2 linked regions of the Halorhodospira halophila SL1 genome follow. The protein of the gene in region 2 binds, or shares a complex with, the protein of the main gene of each other region. Links are inferred from orthologs where the notes say so. Each region holds a gene or a part of one and is shown on either strand. Other genes may lie near its edges.

Region 1 (9,919 bases), 1.8 Mb from region 2 along the record:
ACCCGGGGACGACGCCGCCTCTGCGGCAGCCGCCTCCGGCTCCGGGGGCGGCTGTTCCCCGCCCGGAGACGCCTCCGCCTCCGGCACAAAGTCCTCAACCTCGTCGAGCAGCGCCTGAAGATACTCCCCCAGGGCGTGCTGGTGATCGGGCAGCCCCTTCCCCGGGTCCTCTTCAGACATGGCCGGCCACCTCGTTATCACGTTCGCGCTCGGCCCGGGTCAGGTGTTCGAGCAGCTTGCGAAAGGCGAGGCTGCCCCGGCACCAGGGCTGCATCACGGTCAGCGGCAGGCCGTCCCGGCTGGCCTCACGGAACTGCGTGTCCACCGGGATGGCGCCGGGCCAGACCCGCTCGCCGTGGCGCTGCTGCAGATCCTCCAGGGCCCGGGTGGCGGCCCGGGTCCGCCGGTCGTACAGCGTCGGGACGATGGTGTAAGGCAGCGCGCGGGGCCGCGAGCGCTCAATCATCTCCAGGGTGTGCACCATCCGCTCCAGCCCCTTGAGGGCGAGGAACTCGGTCTGCACCGGCACGATCAGCTGATCGCAGGCGGCCAGGGCGTTGACCATCAGCACCCCGAGCATCGGTGGGCAGTCGAGCAGGGTGTAGTCGAAGCGGTGGGCCATGGTGCTCAGCCCCCGGCGGATCACCAGCCCCATGCCCTTGCGGCTGCCCAACTGTCGGTCCAGAGTCGCCAGCGAGGTGGAGGCCGGCAGCAGGTGCAGGCCCTCCACGGCGGTGGGCACGCTCATCGCCTCGGGATCGATGCCCCGGCCCTGGTGGCGGAAGAGCTCGTAGAGGTTCGGCTCCACCACCTCCGGATCGTAGCCGAAGTAGCTGGTCAGCGACCCGTGGGGATCGAGGTCAACCACCAGAACCGAACGCCCCCGCTGGGCAAGCAGCCCGGCGAGGCTGGTGACGACCGTGGTCTTACCGACGCCGCCCTTCTGATTGGCCACTGTCCAGATGCGCATAGGCCTGCCGATCCTGCCCGCTAGCGAAGGCGGGCGAGTTCGTCTCCGATCCGCTCGAGGGGCAGCACCTGATCACTGAGCCCGGCCTTGGCCACCGCCGCTGGCATGCCGTAGATGACGCTGCTCGCCTCGTCCTGGCTCCACACCCAGCAACCGTTGTCCTTGAGCAGCTTGGCCCCCTTGGCCCCGTCCGAGCCCATACCAGTGAGCACGATCCCCAGCACCCCTGCCGGGGCCAGCCGGGCCAGCTCGCTGAAGGCAATATCGACGCTCGGCTTGTAGTGGTGGTCGCTCTGCCCCTCATAGGTGTAGACACTGAGCGCGCCGCTGCGCCCGCGTACCCCCAGGTGCCGGCCGCCGGGGGCGAGGAGCACCTCGCCAGGGCGCAGCAGGTCGTCGTCATCCGCCTCGCGGACCTGCACCTGGCAGAGCTCATTGAGGCGCTCGGCGAAGGCCGGGGTGAAGGAGGCCGGCATATGCTGGATCACCAGCACGGGCACCGGGAAGCTCGCCGGTAGCCGGGTCAGCACCCGCTGCAGCGCCACCGGCCCGCCGGTGGAGCACCCGATGACCACCGCCTGCAGATCGGCCAGGCGCGGACCGCCGCGGCCGGCGCGCCGCGCCCCAGTGGCCGGGGCCGGCTGCGCTGCAGGGGCCGGCGCCCGCGCCGCGGCTTCGCCTTCCGGGCGTGAGCGAGCCGCCGGCGGGGTGCGGCTGGGCGTCGGGGCCTCGCCGGTAGCCGGAGGCGCAGCCGCCGGCGCCCGGGCCTGGGAAACCGCAGCCTGCCCGCCCCGGGGGCCACCCCCGCGCCGGCCGCCGCCGAGCTCGACCAGCCGCCCGCAGAGCTGACGCTGGACCGCCTCCATGTCGCCGGAGATGTCGGCGAACCGCTTGGGGATGAAATCGGCGGCGCCGGCTTCAAGCGCCTCGATGGTCGCCCGAGCCCCCTCGTGGGTGAGCGAGGAGAACATCAGCACCGGGGTGGGTCGGCGCTGCATGATCTCGCGGACCGCCGAGATGCCGTCGAGTTCGGGCATCTCGATGTCCATGGTGATCACGTCCGGGCACAGCCGCTGGGCCAGCGACACGGCCTGTCGGCCGTCGGCAGCCTCGCCGCAGACCTCGAGACGCGGGTCCTGCTCGACCATGGCGCGGATGCGCCGGCGGAAGAAACCGGAATCGTCGACCACCAGAACCCGAATGCTCACCCAGTCCTCCTCGACCAGCGACGCGCGCCCCGCGCCCGGGAGGCCTACAGCCGCTTGCCGTACGCCTTGATCAGGCTCGGAATGTCGACGATCAGGGCGATCTGCCCGTCGCCGGTAATCGTGGACCCAGCCAACCCGGGCAGGCCGTGGAGCAGCGCACCGAGGGGCTTGATGACCACCTCCTCGAGACCGATGACCTCATCGACGACGAAGCCCACCGCCTGATTGCCGACGATCACCGTGATGACCTGGCGCTCGTCCTCGGACTCCTCACCGTTGGCCATCTCGCGTTTGGTGGTCAACACCGGCTCGCCCGCCTGGCTGAGCCAGCGCTCGAGGAAGAACAGTGGCATGGCCTTGTCGCGGACGATGGCCACCAGGCGGTTGTTGACCACGTTGGTACGCACGTCCTGGAGCTCGAAGATCTCGCGGACTACCGACATGGGCAGGGCGAACTTGCGCCCGGAGATCTTGACCATCAGCGTCGGCAGGATGGCCAGGGTCAGGGGCAGCTGGATGCGCATGACCGTGCCGCGGCCCAGTTCCGAGTCGATGTCCACCGTGCCGTTGAGCCGCGAGAGGCTGTTCTTGACCACGTCCATGCCCACGCCGCGTCCGGAGACGTCGGAGATCTCCTCCTTGCTGGAGAAACCGGCGTGGAAGATGAGGCTGAACGCCTCCTTGTCGTCGAGCCGCGAGGCCGACTCCTCGTCCATCAGGCCCTTCTTCACCGCCAGGCCGCGCAGCTTGTCCGGGTCCATGCCGCGCCCGTCGTCAGCGATGGTCAGCAGGATGTGGTCGCCCTCCTGCTCGGCGGCCAGGGTCACCGTGCCCTGGCGCGGCTTGCCGGCGGCCTCGCGCTCATCGGGGTACTCCACGCCGTGGTCGACGGCGTTGCGCACCAGGTGGACCATGGGATCGGCCAGGGCCTCGACCATGTTCTTGTCCAGGTCGGTGTCCTCGCCGTGGGTCTCCAGGGTGACCTCCTTGTCGAGCTGGCGCGCCAGGTCGCGGATCACTCGGGGGAAACGCCCGAAGACCTTCTTGATCGGCTGCATGCGCGTCTTCATCACCGAAGACTGCAGGTCGGAGGTGACCAGCTCGAGATCGCTGACCGCCTGGCCGAGGCGGTCGTCGTCGACCTCGTTGCGCAGATTGGAGAGGCGGTTGCGCACCAGCACCAGCTCGCCGACCAGGTTCATGATCTCGTCGAGCTTGGCGGTATCCACCCGCACCGAGGCCTCGACCTTGTTGCCGCCACCGCCGGCATCGGCACCGGCGGCGCCACCTTTATCGGCGGCGCCGCCACCCCCGCCGCCCTTGTTGCCACCGCCACCGGCGGCGGGTTGCCGGGCGGGCTTCTCGGCACCACCGCTCCCCTGGCCCGTGGCAGGCTGCGGCGACTCGGCCGCCGGCTGTTCGGGGGCGGATGGACTAGACGGCGACGGCTGGGGCGGGGCCGGCTCCGGGGTACTCTCCTGCGCGCCGTCCACCGCCGGCGGCGGCGCATCCTTGCCCGGCGCGGCGCCGGGGCCGTAGAGACTGTCGAGCAGCTGCTCGAACTCCTCCTCGGTAATCTCCTCACCGCCCCCACCCGAGTCCGACCCGGCGGGGGCGTCGGCGGCCGGCTGCTCGGCCGCCGGCTTGCCCTGGTGCTGCCCCTTGCCGTGCAGTTCGTCGAGGAGCTGCTCGAACTCGGCGTCGGAGATCTCGTCTCCGCCGGTATCGACGGAGGCCTCATCCCCCTCATCGAGGGCTGTCAGCAGCTCGTCGAACTCGGCGTCACTCCCATCGCCGCCCTGCCCCGGCGTTGCCGGCTGTGCGGCGGCCGGCGCCGGCTCGGCACCGGCAGCCGGCGGCGCAGAGCCGCCGGCATCCGGCTTCTTGAGGCGGTCGAGCTCCTGGAGCAGCTCCGCCGGGGCGGGCTCCGGGTCGCTGCCGCTCTCGATCTGTCCGAACTGCGCCACCACCACATCGAGGGCGCGCAGGACGGAGTCCATCAGTTCCTGGGAGACCTGCTTGTCGCCATTACGCAGCAGGTTGAAGACGTCCTCGGTGCGGTGGCAGACGTCCACCAGCGGGTCGAGCCCCAGGAACCCGGCGCCGCCCTTGATGGTGTGGAAGCCGCGGAAGACCGAGTTGAGCAGGTCCTTATCCTCGCCGTGCTGCTCCAGGTCCACCAGCTGCTCGCCCAGCCGGTCGAGGATCTCCCGAGACTCGACCAGGAAGTCCTGCACGATGTCGTCGTCGAGGTCGATGGCCATGCTCGGCCTCCGCTGTTGTTGGGCTTCTCGGTGCCCGGGTTAGAACCCCAGACTCGACAGGAGGTCGTCCACCTCGTCCTGTCCACTGACCACATCATCGCCGCCCTGCCCGGGCAGGGTCGGCCCCTCGCCGCGGCGCATGCGCTCGCTGGCCGCCTCGGCGTCCTCGGCGGCACGCCCCGGGCGCTGGAGACCATCCTCCTCGAAGCGCTGCCCGGAGATCCTTACCAACTGGACCAGGTTCCCCTCGACCTCCTCGACCAGGGCGATGACCTTGCGGATGATCTGCCCGGTCAGGTCCTGGTAGTCCTGGGCCATCAGCGCCTCGTTGAGCTGATCGCTGATCTGCCGGCTGTCGGCCTGAACCCGACCCAGGAAGGCTTCCAGATCCCGGGAGAGTTCGCGGAAGTCCTCGACGTTGAGCTCGCGGCGCTGGAAGGCCTGCCAGCGCTCGGCCAGCCGCGCTCCCTCCTCGGCCAACTGCTGCGCCAGCGGCGCGCTGCCCTCGATCACCGTCAGGGTACGGTGCGCGGCCTGCTCGGTCATGGTGATGACGTAGTTCAGGCGCTCGCGGGCGTCGGGGATCTCCTGGGAGGTGATATCGGCCAGGCGCTCATCGTAGTTGAACGCCTTGATCGCCTCGTGCAGGTCCCGCGTCAGGGTGCCGAGTTCGCGGAAGAGCTCCGTCTCCCGCAGGTGGGTCAGATCGTCGATGACCGCCTGGGCGCCCTCGCTATCCCCGGCATCGACGTGCTCCAGCAGCTGCTGGGCCGCCCGCCGGTACGCTTCGAGATCGGCGCCGCCGCTGCCCTGCTCCCGGCGCATGCTGTTCAACCCCCACCTGCCTGGACCCGTTCGAAGATCTTGTCGATCTTTTCGCGCAGCGTGGCCGCCGTGAAGGGCTTGACGATGTAGCCGTTCACCCCGGCCTGCGCTGCCTCCATGATCTGCTCGCGCTTGGCCTCGGCGGTGACCATCAGCGTCGGCAGATCCTTGAGGTTCGGATCGGCACGAACGTGCTTGAGCAGTTCCAGGCCGGTCATGCCGGGCATGTTCCAGTCGGTGATGAGGAATTGGATCCCGCCCTTTTGCAGGATGGGCAGCGCCGTGTTGCCGTCGTCGGCTTCAACCACGTTGTTGTAGCCGAGCTCGCGCAACAGGTTTTTGATGATGCGCCTCATCGTGGAGAAGTCATCCACCACGAGGATCTTGATGTTCTTGTCCGCTGCCACATTGCCCCCCTATCTCGAGGCCTTGCCAAGCCGTGCTAAGCCGTTCGTTCCTGCTGCTCGCGCCGCCACTCGCCGAGGCGATTGCGCAGCTTGAGCATGATCCGGCCGTGGATCTGGCTGACCCGCGACTCCGAGACCCCGAGGACCTCACCGATTTCGCGCAGGTTGAGCTCCTCATCGTAATAGAGCGCCATGACCAGACGCTCGCGCTCAGGCAGCTCGCGGATCGCCTCGGCCAGTTCACCCTGAAACGCCTCGTCCTGCAGCATCGCCAGCGGCCCCGGCTCGTGCCCGGCGGGCTCGTGGGGTTCGCCGGTGCCCGGATCCTCCTGATCGATGCTGAAGACTTTCGCCGAGGACACATCCTGCAGGATATTGTGGTATTCCGCCACCGAGATCCCCAGGGCCTCGGCCACTTCGTGGTCGCGAGCGTCCCGCCCGGTCTGGTGCTCGATGGTGCGGATCGCCTCGGCCACCTCGCGGCCCTTGCGGTGGACCGATCGCGGCGTCCAGTCAAGCCGGCGCATCTCATCGAGCATGGCGCCGCGGATGCGGATCCCGGCGTAGGTCTGGAAGCTCGCGCCCTGGGAGGAGTCGTACTGGCGCGCCGCCTCGAGCAGGCCGATCATGCCGGCCTGGATCAGATCCTCGAGCTGCACGCTCGGCGGCAGGCGGCTGGCCAGGTGGTGGGCGATCCGCTTGACCAGGGAGGCGTGGCGGGTGACGAGGTCCTCGTCGCCCTGTTGCGCCACCGCGGTGTACATCGCGTGACCATTCATCAGGTCACCTCTCCCCCCATGCTGCTGTATTCAATCAGTCGCTCGACGAAGAACTCCAGGTTGCCGGTGGCACCGGAGGGCGTCGGCCATGCATCGATGCGCCGCGCCAGGTCGTTGAAGGCACGCGCCGAGGGGCTGTTCGGGTAGGTCTCCACCACCGGCTGCTGCTTCTGCACCGCCCGGCGCAGACGATCATCCTCAGGGATGGCGCCGATGAAGTCCAGATTCAGGTCGAGGAAGCGCTCGGTGGCCACGGACAGCTTCTGGTGCAGCATCTGCCCCTCGCGGCGACTGCGCACGCGGTTGGCAACCAGATGGAAGCGCTCGACCCCGTAGCGGTTGAGCACCTTGATCAGGGCGTAGGCGTCGGTGATCGACGAGGGCTCGTTGCAGGCGACGATGACCAGCTCGCGGCAGGCGCGCACGAAGCTGACCACACTCTCGGAAATGCCCGCCGCGGTATCGACCAGCAGCACGTCGACATCGCGCTGGAGCTCGCTGAAGCAGCGGATCAACCCGGCGTGCTCGGCGGCGGTGAGCTCGGCCATGCGCTGGGTACCCGACGAGGCGGGCACGATGGTAAAGCCCCCGGGGGCCTCCACCAGGACCTCGTCGAGGCTGGCGTCACCGGAGAGCACGTGGGAGAGGTTGAGCTTGGGCGACAGCCCCAGGGCCACATCGACGTTGGCCAGGCCCAGGTCGGCGTCGAACAGCATCACCTCCTGGCCCATGCGGCTGAGCGCGGTGGCCAGATTCACGGAGACGTTGGTCTTGCCGACTCCGCCCTTGCCGCCGGTGACGGCGACCACCTTGACCGGTCTGGTTTTCGCCATCCTGCGCAACCCCGCCGCCTGATCGAGGCCCGGCTCAGTCAGGAACATGCGCCTCCCCCACCGAGCGCCAATGCCAGGGCTTCCTCATCCGCCTCCTGGACGTGCTCGTCCAGCAGGGCACATGCCCGGTGGACGAGTGTATCACCCCTGGCCGCCTGGAGGTCTTCCGGCACCCGCTGGCCCACGGCCAGGTAGGCGATGGGCAGCTTGGTGCGCAGGGCGCAGGTCATCGCCCCGCCCAGACTCGAGGCCTCGTCGACCTTGGTGAAGATGCAGCCCACCGGCTCGGCGCCGGCGAAGGCGCTGACCGATTCGGTCAGGGTCGCCATCTGCGTGGCCGCCGAGAGCACCAGGTACGTCTTCACCAGGCCCTCCGCGCTGCCCAGGGTCTTGAACTGCTCAGCCAGGCGGACATCGCGCTGACTCATGCCCACCGTGTCGATGAGCACCAGACCACGATCCATCAAATCGTCGACAATCGTGCGCAGCTCGTGACGATTGGTGGCGGTGTAGACCGGGACGTCGAGGATACGGGCATAGGTGAGCAGCTGATCCTGGGCGCCGACCCGGTAGTTGTCGGTGCTGACCAGCGCCACCTGCTCGCGGCCGTGACGCAGGGCGTAGCGCGCCGCCAGCTTGGCCACCGTGGTGGTCTTGCCGACGCCGGTGGGGCCGACCAGGGCGTAGACCCCGCCGCGATCGACGATCTGATCACCGGCGATGGGCAGATGCCGGGCGATCAGGGCCAGGGCCTTGCGGAAGGCGGTGTCGGGGTTCTCGTCGCCGCCGATGTGATCGGCCAGCTTACGACTGACCTCGGTACCCATACCGAGGTCGGTAAGCCGCTTGATCACCGCGGCCCGCGCCGGGTGGCGGTGGCCCATGCGATTCCACTCGAGCAGCGAGAGCTGGTTCTCGAAGAGGCTGCGCAGGGTACGGATCTCCTCGCGCATCTCCTGGAAGGCCGGCTCCTCCTCGACACGCCGCCGGCTTGCGCCGCCGCCGCTCGCCGCGGCGGCACCACTCTGGGCGCCGCTGCTGGCCGCCTCCGCGGCGGCGCCTATCGCCGCAGCGTGCTCCGCGCCACCGAGCCCGTGGTGACGCTGCCCGGCACTGCCCCCGCCGACGCCGCCTTGACTCCGCTCCGGGCGGGACGCCGGATCGCGCCGCGGCTGCTCGGCGCGCTTGCGCTCCACCTCCTGGTGCTCACGGCTGAGGGCGTCGAAGAGTTCGGCGTCCTCGTCGGCACCACCGACCCGCAGGTCGATCCGCGGCTCGCGGCGTTCGCCCCCGGCGGCGGCGCCGCGCTCCTGACCGGCGCTGCGGTGGGCGGCGGCATTGGCGCGGGCCCGCTCCGCCGCGCCGGAATCGATGCGCGGCCGCCCACGGGACGCCGACCCGCCCTCGCGCTGCGGCAGGGCGTCGTCGGCCACGGCGCCACCCGCCCGCAGGCTGCGCAGCCGGGCCAGCGCCGCCTCGCGGGCGCGGCCGGCCTCATCCTCGGTCTCACCGGCCTCCCCGGCCTCCCCGGCGGGCTCACCGCCGGCCGCAGGCAGATCCGGCTCCCCGGGGCGCGGCCCCGGGGACCCGTCCAGGGGCGGGATCTCGGCCGCCCGCGGATCTTGTGCGCGGGCCGCCGCCTGAACGGCGCGCTCATCGTAGTCCACCGCCGAGATCACCTCCACGCCGCCATCGACGTTGCGCGAGGAGATGACCACGGCGTCCGGGCCGTGCTGCTCCTTGACCTTACGCAGCGCCTCGCGGGTATTGGCGGCGAAGATTCGCTTGATTCGCATGGTGCGTTACCCCTGCTTGCCCGATTCCTCCTGCCCCTGGCCGACGTTGGCAATGATGCGCACCTGCCGGTCGTCCGGGACCTCGTTGTAGGACAGGACGTAAAGCCCCGACGCCACGTTGCGGGTCAGCCGTCGCAGCCAGTGACGCAGCGGCGGTGACGTCAGCAATACGGCGGGCTGACCGGCGGCTTCTTGACGCTGCACCGCCTGGGAGATCGAGCGCTGCATGCGCTCAGCCAGCCCGGGCTCGATGCCGCCGCCTCCGTCCCCGGCACCCTGTACAGAATTAAGCAAGAGTTGTTCCAACTGTGGCTCCAGGGTGATCACCGGCACCTCACGCTCCATGCCGACGATCTCCTGGAGGATCATACGGCTGAGCGCCTCACGCACGTGCTGGGTGAGCTGCCCCGGATCCTTGGTCTTCTGCCCGTGCTCGGCCATCGCCTCGACGATGGTGCGCATGTCGCGGATGGGCACACCCTCCTCGAGCAGGTTCTGAAGAACCTTCACCACCACGGACAGGGAGAGGGTGTTGGGCACCAACTCCTCGACCAGCTTCGGCTGGCTCTGGCCGAGCATGTCGAGCAGCTTCTGCGCCTCCTCGTGGCCGAAGAGCTGATGGGCGTTACGCTGCACCTCCTGGGAGAGGTGGGTGGCAATCACCGTGCTGGCGTCCACCACCGTGTAGCCCAGGGTCTGCGCGTAATCGTGCTGGGACGGCTCGATCCACACCGCGTCAAGGCCGAAGGCGGGATCCTTGGTCGGCGAGCCGGAGAGCTCGCCGTGGACCGTCCCGGGGTTGATGGCCAGCTCGCGGCCAGGCTGTACGTCGCCCTC
Region 2 (9,826 bases):
GGCGACCCGGATCCGCACCTGTGGATGGATCCGCGGGCGGTCCAGGGCTACGTCAGCGCCATCCGTGACGCCCTGATCGAGCTCGACCCCAAGGGGGAGGGCGTCTACCGCGACAATGCTGCGGCCTATCAGGAAGAGCTGGAGACCCTCTTTACGCAGATCGGCGAAAAACTCGAGGCAGTCCCCGAGGCGCAGCGCTTCCTGGTCACCAGCGAGGCGGCCTTCCCTTACTTTGCAGAGGCCTTCGGCTTCGAGCACGACGGGATCTGGGGCACCAACGCCGAGCAGGAGGGTTCGCCCCGACAGATCATGCGGGTCATCGACCGGGTCCGGGAGTGGCAGCCCGGGGCGGTGTTCTGGGAGAGCACCATCTCGGATCGCCATGTGCGTTCGGTGGCCGATGAGACCGGTGTCGAGATCGCCGGCCCCCTCTACGTCGATTCGCTCAGCGGGGCGGACGGCCCGGCGGCTGATTACCTGCAGATGATGCGCCACAACGCCGAGACCATCGTGGGCGCGCTGGCCGAGTAAAGCGGGGCAGCATTGGCGTACCACGCAGGCAGTGCAATGGGGGCAGCGGGCAGGGGGGACGGCTTGGTGGCCATCGAAGCGGAGGGGCTGTGCGCCGGCTACCACGGTGTGGATGCGGTGGCCGATGCCCGTCTGCGGATCCCCGCCGGTGAATTGGTGGCCTTGGTGGGCCCCAACGGCGCCGGCAAGTCCACCCTCCTCAAGCTGATCATGGGGCTGATCCGGCCGCGACGCGGTCAGATCCGCATCGGGGGGCGCTCGCCCGGGCAGGCGCGTGGCGCCGGTGACGTGGCCTACATGCCGCAGCACGAGACCCTGGACTGGGACTTCCCCGCCTCGGTCCGGGATGTGGTGTTCTCCGCGCGTTACCCGAGCCTGCGCCGGAACGGGGTGCAGCGCTGGCTGCCGCGCCGGTGGCTTGGAGCGGAGCATCATCAGGCGGTGGCCGAGGCGCTGTCGGCCACCGACATGGCGGAGCTGGCCGATCGCCACATCAGCGAGCTCTCCGGAGGGCAGAAGAAGCGCGTGTTGCTCGCTCGCGCCCTGGCGCAAAAGGCGCAGTTGCTCCTCCTCGACGAGCCCCTGGTGGGCGTTGATCGCTCCAGCGAGGCGCTGATCTTTGGCGTGCTGCGGGACCTGCGCGCCGCCGGGCGGACGGTGGTCCTGGTGACCCACGACATCGCCGGGGCTCGGCGTCACGCCGACCGGCTGGTCCTGTTCAACCGCTCGGTGATCGCCTCGGGCCCGCCTGAGGAGGTCATGGCCGACGAGCGCTCGCTTCTGCGCGCCGCCGATCCCACCTTCGCCCGCGGTCTGCAGGAGGAGTCCTGATGGGCTGGGCCGACGCCGTCATCGACGTCCTGCTGGCCGGGTTGATGGCCCTCGTGGGTCTGCTGCCGGAGCCGTTGGCCGAGCCGTTCAGCTACCAGTTCATGCAGCGAGCCCTGCTCACCGCCATCGCTGTGGGGCTGGTGTGCGGGGTGCTCTCCTGCTTCGTCGTCCTCAAGCGCTGGGCGCTGCTCGGCGATGCCATCTCGCACGCGGTCCTGCCCGGGGTGGCCATCGCCTACCTGATCGGGTGGCCGTTCTTCATCGGCGCCTTCCTGGCCGGTGCACTGACCTCGCTGGGGATCGGCTTCATTGAGCGGACCACCCGGCTCAAGTCGGATACCGCCATCGGCATCATGTTCACGGCGGCGTTCGCCCTGGGCGTGGTGATCATCAGCCAGGTCGCCACCTCCACCCACCTGATGCACGTCCTCTTCGGCAATGTGCTGGGGGTGGACCGCTCAGCGTTGCTGCTCACCCTGGGCGCTGGTGTGGTGGCGCTCCTTGCCGTGGGGCTGGGCTTCAAGGCGTTGTTTGCCTACACCTTCGACGAGATCCACGCCCGGGCCCTGGGCATGAACACGGCGGTGATCCACTACGGCCTGATCCTGCTCCTGACGCTGACCATTGTCGCCAGCCTGGAGACTGTCGGCATCATCCTCGTGGTGGCTATGCTGATCACGCCGGGAGCGACCGCCTACCTGCTCACCGACCGGCTGACGCGGATGATCCCGCTGGCCGGGCTGTGCGGTGTCACGGCGGCGGTAGTGGGGCTCTACCTGGCCTACTACTTCGATGTCGCCTCGGGCGGGGCGATGGTGCTGGTGTCCGCGTCGCTGTTTCTGCTGGCGCTGCTGCTGGCGCCCCGTCACGGTCTCTTGCCGCGGTGGGTGCGTCGCTGGCGGGCGGTGGCCGCCGGCTAGCGGCTTTGTATACTGAGGGGGGGAGAGCCCGAGCCGACGGAGGCCGCTGTGGTGTCCATCCGAGTCCTGTTCCTGGTGGTGATGGCGTGGCTGCTGGCGGGGTGCGCCAGTACGGTGCCGGATCCGGTACGCAGTCCCCCGGACGAGACCCCATCCCTGGCGCAGGTGCGCGACGACCCCGGGGGCCACGACGGCGAATCGGTGCGCTGGGGCGGGGAGATCGTCGAGGTGCGCAACGAGGCCGACGCCACCTGGCTGGAGATCGTCGAGCGGCCGCTGCGCAGCGGTGGCCAGCCCCGTGATGCGGACCGTTCGGAGGGCCGCTTCCTGGCGCGGGTCGAAGGGTTCCTGGAGCCCACGCTCTACGCCCCGGGGCGGGAGTTCACCGTGGCCGGGACCCTGGACGGCACCGTGAAAGGGGCGATCGGCGAGTACGGCTACACCTATCCGGTGGTCGAAGTCGCAGCCCACCATCTCTGGCAGGAGCGGGCCGAGCCCAGGCAGGTGGCCCCGCGTCCCTACTACGATCCGTGGTATGACCCCTGGTGCGACCATCGCTGGTACCGGCATCCGGGGTCCCCTTATTACTACGGGCCCTACCGGCGGCCGTACTGGTGATGGGGCGCTCCGCAGTCGCTCGCCGCGGGCGCTCGGCCCGCGTGGTCCGCTGGTTGCTGCCGGCTGCTGCGGTGGTCCTGCTGGGCTGTGCCGCCGGCGCGCCCTTCGAGCGGAATGACGACCTGTCCACCGAGCTGACCGCCCGCGATGCCGCTGCCGCCGGCGACGACGCCGTTGGTAGCGAGGTCCTGTGGGCAGGGCGTATCGTGGGTGTCGAGCATCTGGAAGATACGACGCGGCTGGAGGTGGTGAGCTATCCGCTGGAGCGCAGCCAGCGCCCCCGCACCGGGGCTTCGCCGCAGGGGCGGTTCTTGGTCGACTACCCGGGGTTTCTGGAGAGCGCCGACCATCGGCCCGGCCGGCTGGTCACAGTCCGCGGGCCGGTGGAGGCTCTGCGCACCGGGCGCGTGGGCGAGCAGGAGCTGACCTACCCGGTGGTGGCCACGGATGCCGTCCACCTCTGGCCGCAGGCGGCTGCGGCGAGGAGCCAGCCGCAGGTGCGTTTCGGCGTTGGAGTGATGTTCTCGCGATGACGGACACCCTGATCGACCCGGCGCGCAGCGCCCTGCTACTGGTGGACCTGCAGGAGCGGTTGCTGCCGGCGATAGACGGCGGCGAGCAGGTGGTCGCCGCGGCGGACTGGTTGGCGGGGGTTGCGCATGAGCTCGAGCTGCCGATCCACGCCACGGAGCAGTATCCGGAGCGACTGGGGGCCACCGCGGGCCCGGTGGCCCGCTGGGTGCCGGCATCGCAATGCCATACCAAGATGCACTTCTCCTGGGCCCAGGACCCCAGCCGTGCGGGTGTCCGCCTCCCCGAGCAGGTGATCATCGCCGGCACGGAGGCCCACGTCTGTGTCCTGCAGACGGCTCTGGGTCTGCAGCAGTTGGGCCATCAGGTGTTTGCTGTGGCCGAGGCGGTGGGTTCGCGGCGTGCCGCTGATCGCGACTTGGCCCTGGCCCGCATGCGCCAGGCCGGCGTGGTGATCGTGGGTGCCGAGATGGTCGCCTTCGAGTGGCTCCAGCGCGCCGGGACCGAAACGTTCCGGCGCTTGTTGCCGTGCCTGCGCGAAGGTTGGCAACCCACTGCGTGACCCCCACCCCGTTAGCGAAGGAGCCGGCGCGATGTCCGATCGCCCCGTGATCGACCTGGAAGAGCTGCTCGACAACATCGGCCGCGACGAGCAGCTGGCGGACATGCTGCTGGAGCGAATCCAGCAAGACCTCCCGGTGCGCCTGGCCACCCTGCGTGACGCCCTCGACCGTGGAGATCCCGAAGCCGCTCACCAGGTCTCTCACCCGATCAAGGGGGCCTTGGCCAGCGTTCGGGCCGTGGAGGCGCGCGAGTGCGCGCGCAACCTGGACGATGCGGCGCGCACCGGCGATCTGGCCACGGCCCGGGCGTGTCTGCCCGGCCTCGAACAGGCCGCCGAGCGGCTCGAGGCTGCCATCAAGGCGCGGCGCGCGCGCACGTCCTGATGTCCCGCGCGTGGCCCTACAACGGGGAGGCATGCCATTCAAGTGAATGCCGGCTCTTGCCGTTAACGACAATGACGGGCAATCTGCAAGGACAACCGGCAAGCGCGTAGGGAAATCATGGCGGCCGATCAGCCGATCGAGTTGGGCGAGCAACTCGACATCACCGTAGCGACAACCCTCAAAGAGACGCTTAGCGACGCGCTGGCCTCCGGGCAGCCGGTCACGCTGGACGGTGCGCGGCTGCAACGGGTCGACGCCGCCGGCGTGCAGCTGCTGGCCGCCTTCGCGCGGGCGGCGACGAGCCGTTCCGGCTGGTCGTGGCAAGGCGGGGGGGCGCCGGCCCCGGTCGCCGAGGCTGCCGCTGATCTTGGCCTGGCTGATGAACTCGGGTCCGGCGGCGCAGCCCGCTAACCCAGACAGACGAAGGGAACGAGACGATGGCGAAGATCCTGGCGGTCGATGATTCCGCCTCCATGCGGCAGATGGTGACCTACACCCTCAAGCAGCAGGGCTACGAGGTCACCGAGGCGGTGGATGGCACGGACGCATTGACCAAGGCCAAGGCGGGTGGCTTCGACCTGGTCATCACGGACGTCAACATGCCGAAGATGGACGGTATCACCCTGGTCCGTGAGCTACGTGGACTGCCCGCTTTCAAGTTCACGCCGATCCTGCTGCTGACCACCGAGTCGGCGCCGGAGAAGAAGCAGGAGGGCAAGGCGGCCGGGGCGACCGGGTGGTTGGTCAAGCCCTTCGACCCGGATCAGCTGGTCAACACCATCAAGAAGGTGGTGCGCTGACGGCCCGGGCCCTGAGCGCCCAACGGGGGGGCGAGCGATGAGCGTAGACCTGAGCCAGTTCCTGCAGACCTTCTTCGAGGAGAGCTTCGAGGGGCTGGATACCATGGAGTCGGGCCTGCTGGAACTCGATCCAGAGAGCCCGGATCCCGAGGCCCTCAACAACGTCTTCCGCGCGGCCCACTCCATCAAGGGGGGCGCCGGAACCTTCGGTCTCAGCGCGGTCTCGGACTTCACCCACCGCATGGAGACCCTGCTCGATCGACTGCGTGACGGCAAACAGGCGGTTACGCCCGACTGCGTCAATGTGTTGCTGAATGCCGTCGATTGCCTGCGAGGCATGCTGGTGGCGATCCAGAGTGACCAAACCCTGGACGCCGACGCGATCAGCACTGCCCAGCAGCGGCTCGACGAGCAGCTCGGGCAGGCACCCGTGGGCGGTGGGGGGGCGACCGGCGCCGCGGCCGGACCGACAGCCGGCGGCGGTGATGCCGGCGGTGACGATGCGCCGCCGCCCCGCGGGGGAGGCGGCGGCGGCGGCTGGTTGATTCGCTTCGAGCCGCAGCCCCACCTGTTCGCCACGGGCAACGACCCGCGTCGGCTCTTCTTGGCCCTCCAGGATCTCGGCGAGCTTGAGGTCGAATGCGACACCTCGGGTTTGCCGCCCTTCGAGCAGCTCGATCCGGAAACCTGTCAGCTGGCTTGGACCCTGCGCCTCTACGCCGACGTGCCCGAGGCGGCGGTGCGCGAGGTCTTCGAGTGGGTCGAGGACGATGCCCGGCTCGAGATCCAGCCCCTGGAGGCCGCAGGTACCGAGGAGGTAGCTCCGGTAGCACCCGGGCAGCCCCCGATGCCGACCTCTGAGGAGAGTGGCCCTGCGGCGCCCGCAGCCGGCGGTGGCGAAGCGCGCAAGCCGGCCGCACGCCGTGGGGGAGGGAATAGCTCCATCCGGGTGGATACCGAGAAGATCGACGCCCTCATCGATATGGTCGGTGAGCTGGTGATCACCCAGTCGATGCTCAGCCAGGTCGGCAAGGAGTTCACCGCCGAGCGCCTGGAAGAACTCCAGGACGGCCTGGCGCAGCTCGAGCGCAACACGCGCGAACTGCAAGAGAACGTCATGCGCATCCGCATGGTGCCAATCAGCTTCGCCTACTCGCGGCTGCCGCGCATCGTCCACGACACCAGCCGCGCCCTGGGCAAGGCCGTCGACTTCCAGATGGAGGGCGAGCAGACCGAGCTGGACAAGACGGTGATGGAGAAGATCATCGATCCGCTGGTCCATCTGGTCCGCAACAGCGTCGACCACGGCATCGAGCCGCCGGAGGAGCGGGCCGCTGCCGGCAAGCCCGAGACCGGCACCATCACCATCGAGGCCTACCACAAGGGCGGCAATATCATCATCGAGATCGCCGATGATGGTCGCGGCATCAATCGCGACAAGCTGCTGGCCAAGGCGCGCAGCTCCGGGCTGCTCGAGGACGGCACCGAACTGCCCGATGACCAGGTCTTCGACCTGATCTTCCATCCCGGGCTCTCCACTCATGAGCAGGCCACCGAATACTCCGGCCGGGGTGTGGGGATGGATGTGGTCAAGCGCAACGTCCGCTCCCTGTCCGGCAATATCCATGTGCGCTCAGCTCAAGGGCAGGGCACGACCATCACCATCTCGCTGCCGCTGACCCTCTCGATCCTGGACGGCCAGCTGTTCCGGGTAGGCGACCAGACCTACATCGTGCCGCTGGTTTCGGTCATCGAGTCGCTCCAAGTCGACGGCAGCAAGCTCAGCCGGGTTACCGGCCGGGGCGAGGTCTACCACTGGCGCGAGGGGTACGTCCCCATCGTGCGCCTCCACGAGCTCTTCGACACCGAACCGGTTCGCCGCGAGCTCGCCGGTGGGCTGATGGTGATCGTCGAGGACGAAGACACCTACCTGGGAGTCTTTGTCGACGACCTCCTTGATCAGCAGCAGGTGGTCATCAAGAGCCTGGAGGCCAACTACCTGCAGGTGCCCGGCATCGCTGGCGCCACCATCCTCGGCGACGGCACCGTGGCCCTGATCCTCGATATCGCCGGGCTCATCGAGATGAGCCGCGGTGGCCGTCGTCAGCCCTACATCCCCACCCCGGAGGACAGCGATGAGGCCGCCTGAAGCATCCATCCCCGGGATCCCCCAGTTGCGAAGCGGAGAGCAGTCATGACCCAGGACAGCGAGCACGGCACCCTCGGAGACGACCGCAAGGCAGCCGCACTGGGCAGTGGTGCAGACACTGTTGACGCCATGCAGGCTGCAGCCGATGGCGATCAGTACCTGACCTTTACTCTCGGCGAGGAGGAGTACGGGGTCGATATCCTGCGTGTGCAGGAGATCAAGGGTTGGCAGCGGGTTACGCCCATTCCCAACACGCCCCACTACGTCAAGGGTGTCATCAACCTGCGCGGCACCATCGTCCCGGTCATCGATCTGCGGGAACGTTTCGGGATGCAGGCGCAGGAATACAGCAAGTTCACCGTGGTGGTCATGGTCCGGGTGGTCGCCCGCGGCGGCCGGGAGCGGATCATGGGCCTGGTGGTGGACGCGCTGTCGGAGGTTTACACCTTCCAGTCCGAGCAGATCCGCCCGGCACCGGAGTTCGGTGCCGCGCTACGCACCAACTTCATCCGTGGCCTGGCCACGGTGGACGAGAACAAGATGGTGATCGTCCTCGACGTCGATGAGCTGCTCAGCGACGAGGATCTCGCCATCGCCGATGATCAGAGCCGCATCGCCGAGGTGGTCCGCTCGGCCGGGCAGGAGGGTACCCCCGATGAATGACACCAATACCGCGCTTTCCGCCGAAGAGCGCACCGCCCTGATCGAGGAGGGCTGGGTGCCGCCGGAGCGTGTACGAGAACTGCTCGGCACCATCGATCAGATCGGCCGCGGCGATTACCTCGGCGTGCCGCGCGGCGATTGCGAACTCTCCAGGGCCCTGCGGCGGCTGGCCGGCCAGGTCGGACGGAAAGACTCGCGCGCGCTGCACGACATCGTCGAGCTGGCCGCGCACACCGCCGACAGCCTGGTGGCGACCTCGGGGATGCGCATGACCATTCGCGAGACCAGCGAGCGCAGTCAGACCATCGCTTCCACCTCCGAGGAACTGGCCGCCAGTGTCGACACCGTGGCCGACAACAGCGCTGCGGTGGCCACCGAGACCGAGCGCGTGCAGGAGTTGGTGGATGCCGGTGACAAGGCCTCGCGGACCACCGACGAAACGGTCCGGGAGATCGCCGGACTGGCCGAGACGGCGGCCACGCGCGTCAAACAGCTCAACCAGGCTTCCAACGAGATCGGCTCGATTATCGAGCTCATCGAAGAGATTGCCTTCCAGACCAATATGCTGGCCCTCAACGCCTCGGTGGAGGCGGCCCGGGCCGGGCAGGCCGGCGCCGGTTTCTCGGTAGTTGCCCAGGAGGTGCGCCGCCTGGCCGATCAGACGAAGAGCGCCACCGTAGATATCGCCCAACGGATCCGGACCCTGCGCGACGAGACCGAGGCCATCTCCGCCTCGGTTGAAGAGATGGGCAGCGCCGTCGACCGGGGACGCGAGGCCACCGCCGAGACCACGCAGACCATGCAGCAGGTGGCCGAGCGCATGCGCGGGGTGACCGAGCACATCCAGAACGTCTCCTCGGTGATCAATGAGCAGAAGGGCGCGGTGACCCAGGTGGCCGAGTCCATCAGCGCCGTGACCGACCGCACCGAGCGCAACGTCAACGACGTGGAGGGCACCCTCGACGCCCTGGGCCGCTCCACGGCGATCCTCACCGATCAGATCGAGCGGCTGGGCGAGCACAATCTGCCCAAGCTCTTCATTGAGCGCAGCAAGTTCGACCACGTGATGTGGAAGCGGCGCATCGCCGCCATGCTGGCCGGTCGCGAGGATGTCGACAGCCGCGAGCTGACCGACCACCACGCCTGTCGTCTCGGCAAGTGGTACGACGCGGTCGAGGAGGCCTGGATCCGTCAGCTGCCGGCCTTCATCGAGCTGGAGGAGCCGCACCGGGCGGTCCACGCCCACGGCAAGCGCGCCGCCGAGCTCTACAACCAGGGCGAGGTCGACGCCGCTGCCGGCGAGCTGGAGCAGCTCGGGGACAACTCCGAGCAGGTGGTCGAGCTGCTGAGCCGCCTGGCCCGCGAGATGGATGAGGGCAACAAGAACGGGGCGAGCGGGGCATGAGCGCAGCAGGCCCCCGCGTCGTCTCCTTCCTGAACCAGAAAGGCGGGGTGGGCAAGACCACTTCGGCGGTGAGTGTCGCCCACGCCTGGGCGCGCTCCGGCCGCCAGGTGGTAGGGATCGACCTCGACCCCCAGGGGCACTTCGCCGCCAGTCTTGGCCTGGAAGGGCTCGACCCCGGGCTGGACGACGTCCTGTTCGATGGTGTGCCGCTGGCTGAACGACTGCAGTCGGGGCGGGAGAACCTCCGCCTGGTCCCGCCGGGGCCGCGGTTGCCCGAGGTCGAACAGATGAGCGGCGGGCGTGAGCGGGGCTGGCGGCTGCAACAGGCGATCGGGGGCCTGGAGCCGTTCCCGGACTTTGTCGTCGTCGATTGCCCCCCGTCGTCCGGCCTGTTGGCCATGAATGCGTTGCTGGCTACCGACGAGATCATC

What was found.
Region 1: the proteins of HHAL_RS10950 (region 2) and HHAL_RS02425 are in contact, whole or in part, in a solved structure (PDB 1A0O), measured with the Escherichia coli proteins. The link is inferred for Halorhodospira halophila SL1 from one-to-one orthologs.

The regions. Positions count from the first base shown.
Region 1 is NC_008789.1:539,947-549,865, forward strand. The notes cover bases 3,965-6,956. They hold HHAL_RS02425 (chemotaxis response regulator CheY), read right to left. Parts: upstream 5,657-6,956; coding sequence 5,273-5,656; downstream 3,965-5,272. Other genes in these bases: HHAL_RS02415 (chemotaxis protein CheA), read right to left, coding at 3,965-4,442; HHAL_RS02420 (protein phosphatase CheZ), read right to left, coding at 4,482-5,267; HHAL_RS02430 (RNA polymerase sigma factor FliA), read right to left, coding at 5,710-6,453; HHAL_RS02435 (MinD/ParA family protein), read right to left, coding at 6,453-6,956. Outside these bases: HHAL_RS12460 (chemotaxis protein CheW), read right to left, coding at 1-180; HHAL_RS02405 (ParA family protein), read right to left, coding at 173-970; HHAL_RS02410 (protein-glutamate methylesterase/protein-glutamine glutaminase), read right to left, coding at 991-2,178; more of HHAL_RS02415, read right to left, coding at 2,223-3,964; more of HHAL_RS02435, read right to left, coding at 6,957-7,286; flagellar biosynthesis GTPase FlhF, read right to left, coding at 7,325-9,082. UniProt on the Escherichia coli protein: Involved in the transmission of sensory signals from the chemoreceptors to the flagellar motors.
Region 2 is NC_008789.1:2,377,377-2,387,202, reverse strand. The notes cover bases 4,873-7,771. They hold HHAL_RS10950 (chemotaxis protein CheA), read left to right. Parts: upstream 4,873-5,215; coding sequence 5,216-7,327; downstream 7,328-7,771. Other genes in these bases: HHAL_RS10945 (chemotaxis protein CheW), read left to right, coding at 7,457-7,771; HHAL_RS10955 (response regulator), read left to right, coding at 4,873-5,178. Also shown: HHAL_RS10995 (metal ABC transporter solute-binding protein, Zn/Mn family), read left to right, coding at 1-531; HHAL_RS10990 (metal ABC transporter ATP-binding protein), read left to right, coding at 598-1,362; HHAL_RS10985 (metal ABC transporter permease), read left to right, coding at 1,362-2,282; HHAL_RS10980 (Slp family lipoprotein), read left to right, coding at 2,334-2,900; HHAL_RS10975 (Slp family lipoprotein), read left to right, coding at 2,942-3,433; HHAL_RS10970 (isochorismatase family protein), read left to right, coding at 3,430-3,993; HHAL_RS10965 (Hpt domain-containing protein), read left to right, coding at 4,025-4,378; HHAL_RS10960 (STAS domain-containing protein), read left to right, coding at 4,496-4,789; more of HHAL_RS10955, read left to right, coding at 4,816-4,872; more of HHAL_RS10945, read left to right, coding at 7,772-7,990; HHAL_RS10940 (methyl-accepting chemotaxis protein), read left to right, coding at 7,983-9,395; HHAL_RS10935 (ParA family protein), read left to right, coding at 9,392-9,826. UniProt on the Escherichia coli protein: Involved in the transmission of sensory signals from the chemoreceptors to the flagellar motors. CheA is autophosphorylated; it can transfer its phosphate group to either CheB or CheY.